Regions from separate parts of the Peribacillus sp. FW305-BF15 genome, predicted to be linked through region 1. Evidence: predicted binding sites of a transcription regulator. Region 1 holds the regulator's gene; the other holds the start of a gene.

Region 1 (4,202 bases):
CAGGGCTTTTCCTTGCACCACCAATTTAGGATAATACCCTTGCATCATATTGATGCAGCCATCCAAGCTCGGACATTTATCACACTTATTGCTCTGTGAAGTGAACTCATAAAGCTTCCCCAAGTTTTTATCAATCATTTCCTTCGTGACCGTCGAGCTGTTGGCATTCATGAATAACCGCACTTGTTCGTTTTCAAAAATCTCCTGTTTCAGCTTTTCATAACGCTGTTGAAATTGATTTGTATTGGCCAATTTATTAAGGGACCTATTAATCTTTTCCATCGTTCATTTCACCTCCCGCTTTCCACAGCTTCCATTTCTCCAGAAGTTCGCGTTTTTGGGCATCCAATTCAGGCTGATCCTCATTCTGCTCCTGCTGTGCTTCTTCTTTTTTCTCAAGCCACTCAGGAACCACTTCTTCCCGTATCGCCTTTTTCCGGCTGCCCTTCGCAGCATTCCTGCTTCCTTGAGCCCAGTCCTGATATTTCCTATGTTCATTTTTGGCCAGTTCCATCGCCTCGACGACTGTTGAGACCTTTAGCCTTGCCCAATGGCCTGCCAGCTTTTCCACATAACCCTTCGTGAACTTCATATCCGTTTTGAGCATGACATATTCAATCAAGACATTGACGACACCCGGATTCAGCTTTTGGTTGATCATCACGCCCTCAACCACTTTCAAATCACCGCTTGACGGCTCTGCACCGCCAGACAATTGCATCAGCCGCTCCCTCGGGGAAATCGTCTCTAAATGACGGATTAACTCTTGTTCCTTTGTTTTCGGTTCTTCTTTTTGTGTCCGTTCACGAATTGGCTGCACCCGATTGACAAGGGAAGGCATATCGGCCTGCCGTTCGATCTGGTACCAGTCCCTTGCCGCCTTTCTAAGCAATTCCTCATCAATCTCATCATCCAATGAAACGGCATCCATTACTAGTTTTTGCATTTCCAGCGGATCAATGCCATATAAAAAAGCGAGTTTGGCAATCGTACTTTTTATTTTAGGAGTAAAAGCCTTTTTCGGCACGATCGAGGATTTCATCCCGGCAAATAAAAGGTCAAAATCGAATAAGTCATCAAACCCCGATGGCTCAACGCCTTCCGCCCGATCGATGTATTGCTGTTCAGGCACCGGTTTCCATTCGTTTTTCGCTTCATCCGTTACATATAAAGAGTCCAAATGATCTGATGAGAATACTTCCGCAAAAGATTTAGTCACACCTTCATATTGATCGGTTAAGATATGGTCATCACAAAAGAATCTCTTTAACCGGTTGAATTGAGCTTTACCGATTTTTTTGTATAAGTAAATATTCAGCATTCCATCCGTGAAAAACTGCTGGGGTGAAAGCGGCGGGTTTAACTCATAAATGAATTCCTTCGTTTCATTTTTCGATTTCTTATATACATTCAACAGGCCGATTCCTTCAAGTAAAAGGCGTGCTTCGTAAATATCACCTAACTTAAGGCCGATGGTATTCATTAATTGATAATGCGAGGAGGTTTCCGACCATAGCCTGTTTTCCTCCAACTCACTCCATAACGTCATATATAGGCTAATGCAGATAGGTCCAATAAGAGGTTGATATAGTCGGGTAAGTATTTTCCGATCATAATCATGAAGCAGCCCCGCAGATGAGACCAGATATGAATCAGCTGGGAGCAATTCTTGCCAATGCATTGACATCTCCATTCAAACCTTTCAAAAGATGTAGTGAAAAAAGAGCCAAAGTGAATCTTCAGCTCTACTTTCTTTCTTTATTTATTAAATCTTTCAGTTCATCAATAAAGACATTGATATCTTTAAATTGTCGATAGACGGATGCGAACCTTACATAGGCAACCTCATCGACTTCTGCCAGCTTGTCCATTACCATTTCTCCGACACTGTCGCTTTTCACTTCCGATATGCCCTGGTTGCGTAGTTCTTTTTCTACATAACTGGTAATTTGCTCTAGTTCTTTCAAGGGAACCGGACGTTTTTCGCAAGCCCTGATTAAGCCACGCAGGATTTTATCACGACTGAACTCTTCACGTGTCCCGCCCTTTTTCACTACAATAAGCGGTGTTTCCTCCACCTTTTCAAATGTCGTGAATCGAAAACCACATGCCTCACATTCACGGCGTCGTCGAATCGATTTACTTTCATCGACTGGCCTGGAATCGAGCACTCTTGTTCCGTTATATTGACATGATGGGCATTTCATCATTATCAGCTCCGTATTTTATGTAGGACTCCCCTATCTAAATGTTCCCCAAGGAATTACTTCTCTATCTTAATCTTATATTAAAAGGAACGGACAGTACAAGTAAAAAGTGTAACTTCCGGCAGCAGGCACTTTTTGTTCTGCCGTTGAAGCACCGTTGCCAATGGCATTGTGCTTCAAGGCAATCCTCTCCAATAAAGTGAATCAGACTGCCGATTCATTGCATTAAAAAAGAGATGCACCCATGGCATCTCTGTGTATACATTTTTTTATAGGGCACTTATATTGGCTTTTTTCATTTGTACAGGACCTAATCCACGTGGTAATTCTATGTTTTCACGTGTTTGCGCATTCAAAGCTTCTGCAATATAATCTGCCGCAATATTCGGATCCAAGTTACCGCATGTATAGACATCAATGCTCGCATAGCCGTGTTCTGGAAAACTGTGAATCGTTAAGTGTGATTCAGAAATGATGACAACCCCGCTGACTCCTTGTGGAGCAAATTTGTGAAAGGCAACTTCTCGTACCTCTGCACCTGATTTCAAAGCAGCGTCAACAAAAATCTTTTCAATTAAATCGATATTGTTCAGTTTTTCAAAGTCACAACCCCAAAGTTCAGAAATGACATGTCTACCCATTGTTTCCATAGTGTAAGCTGTTTCCATATTAAGCTTCCCCCTTACCATGATTTAAAAATAAGTTCTGATAACTACCACGGGGGAAAGTTAGTCCAAAGAGGTCCTAACCCTTTAAGTAGCCATCATGCAAACCGTTTTGAAGAAGTTCACGATTCATAGTATATATGGTTTGAATTTTTTTTGCAACTCCAAATTGAATTTTTGGAAAGATAAACTTTATATGTAATGGGGATATAGCGAAGGTTCCGATGTGGAGCAAATTCCGTCTTTTGTTTATTCAGTGCCATAAAGCAGCCGGGAATTCATGGATCACTGCATGAAAAATAGCCCGCTAAAAAATTTTAGCAGGCTCGGGTTTTTCATTTTATTTTACTGATAATTCGACTTCAGACATTTTTTTCAACTCGGAGCCAACCAATTTTACAAGGTCCACTACACGGTTGGAGTAACCCCACTCATTATCATACCAAGCAAGGACCTTCACTTTCCTGTCCCCGATCATCATCGTTGTCAATCCATCGATGATTGCAGAGTGTGGATTCGTTTTGAAATCACTGGAAACTAAAGGTTCCATCGTGAATTCCATGATTCCTTTGAGTTCATTTTCTGAAGCGTCGATGAAGGCTTGGTTCACTTCTTCAATCGTGACATCACGGTTCAAATCCACAACAAGATCGACTAAAGATACGTTTGGTGTCGGTACGCGTATCGCCATTCCATGAAGTTTGCCTTTTAATTGCGGCAACACTAGTGAGATGGCTTTGGCAGCTCCTGTAGTCGTAGGAATCATGCTTTCCGCAGCGGCACGGGCACGTCTCAAGTCTTTGTGCGGGTTATCGATATTATTTTGATCATTTGTATAAGAATGTATCGTTGTCATTAAACCGTTGTTTATGCCGAATTTTTCATCAAGCACTTTTGCAACAGGTCCAAGGCAGTTCGTTGTACAAGATGCATTGGATATGACGAAATGCTTGTCAATTTCCAGCACCTCCTGATTCACTCCCATTACAATGGTAACGTCTTCATTTTTACCCGGGGCTGATAATATTACTCTTTTTGCTCCTGCGTCTAAATGAAGAGCAGCTTTAGAACGATCATTGAATTTGCCAGTGGCTTCAATTACAATATCTATGTTCATCTCTTTCCAAGGCAATAGCTTTGGATCGCGGTTATTTATTAGTTTTACTTGGCGGCCATTCACTACTAGTGAATCATCTTCAGCTATAATGATACCGTCGAATTTACCATGTATCGTATCATATTTTAGTAAGTGTGCTAAAGTTTCAGCTGGATAGCTTGCATTTATGGCAACAATGTCCAAACTCTCGTCTAATATGGCTTTTCGGAAAAC
Region 2 (4,202 bases), on a different contig from region 1:
TTTCGCTTTGAGCGTACAAATATACAGGCTTGTCCGGCCTAATTTCGACCAAGCGGGTTTTCATTTGAGTCATAGGGATGTTTCTTGCGCCTAAGATATGCCCATTTTCGAAATCATTCGGTTCCCGCACATCAATTAGCTGCACTTTTCTGTAGTTGGCGATAAATTCGTCCTGTGTTAGTGTTTTAACGATTTTACGCTGGCGGTACCAATTAAAAAGTGAATACGCAATAACCACTCCGAGGATGATGAGCAGTGTATATAATATTTCCAAACATAAAAACTCCCTTCTACCTTAACGAATACAGACAATCTTTATTATATAATTGCTTTACCCAATAATCAAAAAGAATTTTCACAAATTCTTCATGACTTGATAGCACTTTCTTTTTTAGAGTGTTAAAGTCTGTTAAACTACTACATGTGAGTTTTTTGTGGGGGATTGAAAAACGTCTATCGAAACGAGGGGTAAGGATGACTAAAGAAAAATGGGGTTTTATAGATTCGGGGTATTGTTCACCGGCTTTTAATATGGCGCTGGACGAAGCCCTGTTAAACTGGCAAAGCAAAGGGGAAATTCCGCCGATCATACGCTTTTACGGCTGGGATCCAGCGACATTGTCGATCGGTTATTTTCAAAAGGCAGAAGCGGAGATTGATCTGGAAGAGGTCAAAAGGCAGGGCCTTGGTTTTGTTCGCAGGCCGACAGGAGGACGAGCGGTACTGCACGAACATGAATTGACTTATAGTGTAATCGTTCCAGAATCCTATCCGGGAATGCCAACAACCGTTACTGAAGCTTATCGTGTCATTTCTGAAGGAATATTGATGGGGTTCAGGAATCTTGGATTGGATGCTTATTTTGCCGTGCCTCGAAGCGAACAGGAAAAAGCGGCTTTAAAATCGCCCAGGTCTTCCGTCTGCTTTGATGCACCTAGCTGGTATGAACTGGTCGTTGAGGGCAGGAAGGTCGCTGGCAGCGCTCAAACCAGGCAAAAAGGCGTCATCCTTCAGCACGGGTCCATTTTGCTTGAGCTTGATGATGATAAGCTCTTTAGCGTATTTAAATTCTCAAATGACAGGGTTAAAGAGAGAATGCAAAAAAACTTAAAAAACAAAGCTGTGGCCATGAATGACATTGCCGGGAGAAAGATAACCATCCCTGAAGCGAAAGAAGCTTTCGAAAAAGGTTTTGCCGAAGGACTTTCGGTCGATTTAGAGCCATATGTCCTCACCGAAAAGCAATTGCTGGAAGTGAAGGCAATAGCAGAAAGCAAATATGAAAGCGATGAATGGAATTTCATGAGATAGAGGAAGCATAATTAGAGTGGATAATAAAAAGTTTTTTCAGATTTGTTTGACCGAATAACACATCCCTTGCAGGGATAAGCCCTAAAAGGGATGGGGAAAAAGCAAGGTCCAAATTAATTGAAATCTGATGAAAAATTATTATAAATCGACATTTTCCTCCCTTTTGCTAACTATATTAATTGATTTAACGTTTGACAAAATTAAAAGTTATTCAAAACAAACACAATATATAGTAGTTGAAATATTTAATGCGACACTATATGTTGATTTTTGAGTTTCGCTATGATAAATTTAGGGTACTTGTTAAGCGAAACGGACATGTAAGGCTACATAAGGATTTTTGCGGCAGCAAGAACGGATCATGAAACATATAAAGGAGAGGGAATTATGTCGGTTGTAATAAAAGAAGCTTTAAAGGTTGATCTAGAAAGGTTGAATAAGGATATTTCTTTATTTCCCCAGGTTCACCCTGTAACTGCTGATATGAAAATGGCGCATAAGGGAGTGTCCCGTCTAGTCATGCTTGACCGCTATTCTTTTAAGGATACTGAAAAAATCACACTCTCGGCAGGCGATTTCGTCGTGTTGACGATTAAGGAAGATCCGAAATTCCCGGCAAGGGGTCTCGGTTACATCGTTGAAATTGATTGGGAAACCAAAAAAGCCAAGGTATTGGTGGATGAAGAATTCCGTGGCGTATTGGATAATCCGGAAGAAGTCGAGACGGGAATTGTAAACCGTCCGTTGGATATAATCGAAAAGCCTCTTGAAATATACTATGAACAAATTGCGAAACGTAATGCAACGGGATTGGCATCAGTGGAAACCACGGAAGAAAAAAGAACGGAATGGTTCAATAAATTCTATGAAGAATTAAAGAACCTTAATTTCGTCCCGGCAGGCCGAGTATTATACGGTGCAGGTTCCAATACGGATGTTACTTATTTCAACTGCTATGTAATGCCATTCGTACCGGATTCACGTGAAGGTATTTCAGAACATAGGAAACAAGTGATGGAAATCATGAGCCGCGGCGGCGGAGTGGGTACGAACGGATCGACACTGCGTCCAAGAAACACTCTGGCAAAAGGGGTGAATGGAAAATCCTCGGGTTCAGTGTCATGGCTTGACGATATTGCAAAACTGACGCATCTTGTTGAACAGGGCGGCAGCAGACGAGGCGCGCAAATGATCATGCTTGCTGATTGGCATCCCGATATTGCAGAGTTCATCATTTCCAAAATGCAAAATCCAAGGATTTTGCGTTACCTAGTGGAAAACACCAAAGATGAAGCAATCAAGAAATATGCCACGGATAAATTGAAATTCACGCCGCACACGGAACAGGAAACGGCTATGTATCAAGGGATCATCAATTATAAGGAGATTCCTGGCCAAGGCGGGTTCAGCGAGAAAATCATTAGGGATGCAGAGGAAAAGATCCGTACAGGCGGAACATACAGTGTCCATAATTCGGATTTCTTGACTGGAGCCAATATCTCCATTTGCCTGACCAAGGAATTTATGGAAGCGGCTGAACAAGATGCGGAATATGAATTGCGTTTTCCTGATGTTGAAAGCTATAATGCCGAAGAAATGGCCATTTACAATAAAGAATGGCATAATGTCGGCGATGTTCGCGAATGGGGGAAAATGGGTCATAAAGTCCGTGTTTACCGTAAAATCCGGGCTAAAGAGCTTTGGAACTTAATAAACATTTGTGCAACATATTCTGCTGAACCAGGTATTTTCTTTATCGATAATGCTAATGAAATGACGAATGCCAAAGCATACGGTCAACAGGTTGTAGCCACGAACCCTTGTGGAGAACAGCCATTGGCCCCATATTCAGTATGTAACCTTGCTGCTGTCAATCTGGCTGAAATGGCTGATAAAGAAAGCAAAACGGTTAATTTCGAGAAACTTAAGCAGACAGTTGAAGTCGGTGTGCGCATGCAGGACAATGTCATTGACGCAACTCCTTATTTCTTGGATGAAAACAAAAAACAGGCACTGGGCGAGCGACGGGTTGGACTAGGTGTAATGGGTCTGCATGACCTGTTGATCTACTGTGAAACGGAATATGGCTCTGAAGAAGGAAATATCCTGGTTGACAAGGTGTTTGAAACGATTGCGACCACAGCTTACAGGGCTTCGGTGGAACTTGCTAAAGAAAAAGGCAGTTTCCCGTTCCTGATCGGGTCAACGGACAAAGAAACCAATGAGCTTAGAACACGTTTCACACAAACCGGATTTATGGAAAAAATGCCGGAAGATATCAGGGAAAGTGTTGCTGCACATGGTATCCGTAACTCTCATTTATTGACAGTGGCTCCTACGGGAAGTACAGGAACGATGGTTGGGGTATCAACAGGTCTTGAACCATATTTCTCCTTCACGTATTTCCGCAGCGGCCGTCTTGGTAAATTCATTGAAGTTAAGGCTGACATTGTACAGGAATACTTGGATCGCCATCCAGAAGCCGATACAGAAGAGCTTCCAAAATGGTTCATTTCCGCTATGGAATTAGCTCCAGAAGCACATGCTGATGTTCAATGCATCATTCAACGCTGGATTGACAGCTCGATCAGCAAGACGGTCAATGCCCCAAAAGGATATACTGTCGAACAAGTTGAAAAGGTATATGAACGTCTTTACAAAGGCGGAGCAAAAGGCGGAACGGTATATGTGGATGGCAGCCGTGACAGTCAGGTCCTTACGCTCAAAGCGGAAGAAAACCAAATGGACGAGCAGCTTGAAATGGATGAATTGACAAATGTGGAAGAAAAGAAAAAAGTTGTATTGGTCGATACGATAAATGAGCTGCGTTCGACGAATGTTACAATTGGTTCGGAAGTGGGTAACACTTGCCCTGTATGCCGTAAGGGTGA

Evidence for each region. Region 1 encodes NrdR, which represses ribonucleotide reductase genes. Its sites were predicted from a motif close to AACACNATATATNGTGTT; they were not measured.
Region 2: a site for NrdR is predicted at 1,531-1,548, ahead of AC3WLU_RS09935 (vitamin B12-dependent ribonucleotide reductase). Genes of this name have one in related genera too.

What each region holds. Positions count from the first base shown of each region.
Region 1 is NZ_JBYSYV010000013.1:62,042-66,243, reverse strand. Features, by position in the region: gene dnaI (primosomal protein DnaI) at 1-282, opposite strand, end outside; gene AC3WLU_RS15415 (replication initiation and membrane attachment family protein) at 269-1,681, opposite strand; gene nrdR (transcriptional regulator NrdR) at 1,746-2,207, opposite strand; gene speD (adenosylmethionine decarboxylase) at 2,477-2,857, opposite strand; gene AC3WLU_RS15400 (glyceraldehyde-3-phosphate dehydrogenase) at 3,213-4,202, opposite strand, start outside.
Region 2 is NZ_JBYSYV010000007.1:237,399-241,600, forward strand. Features, by position in the region: gene AC3WLU_RS09925 (rhodanese-like domain-containing protein) at 1-274, opposite strand, end outside; gene AC3WLU_RS09930 (lipoate--protein ligase family protein) at 475-1,311, shown strand; gene AC3WLU_RS09935 (vitamin B12-dependent ribonucleotide reductase) at 1,699-4,202, shown strand, end outside.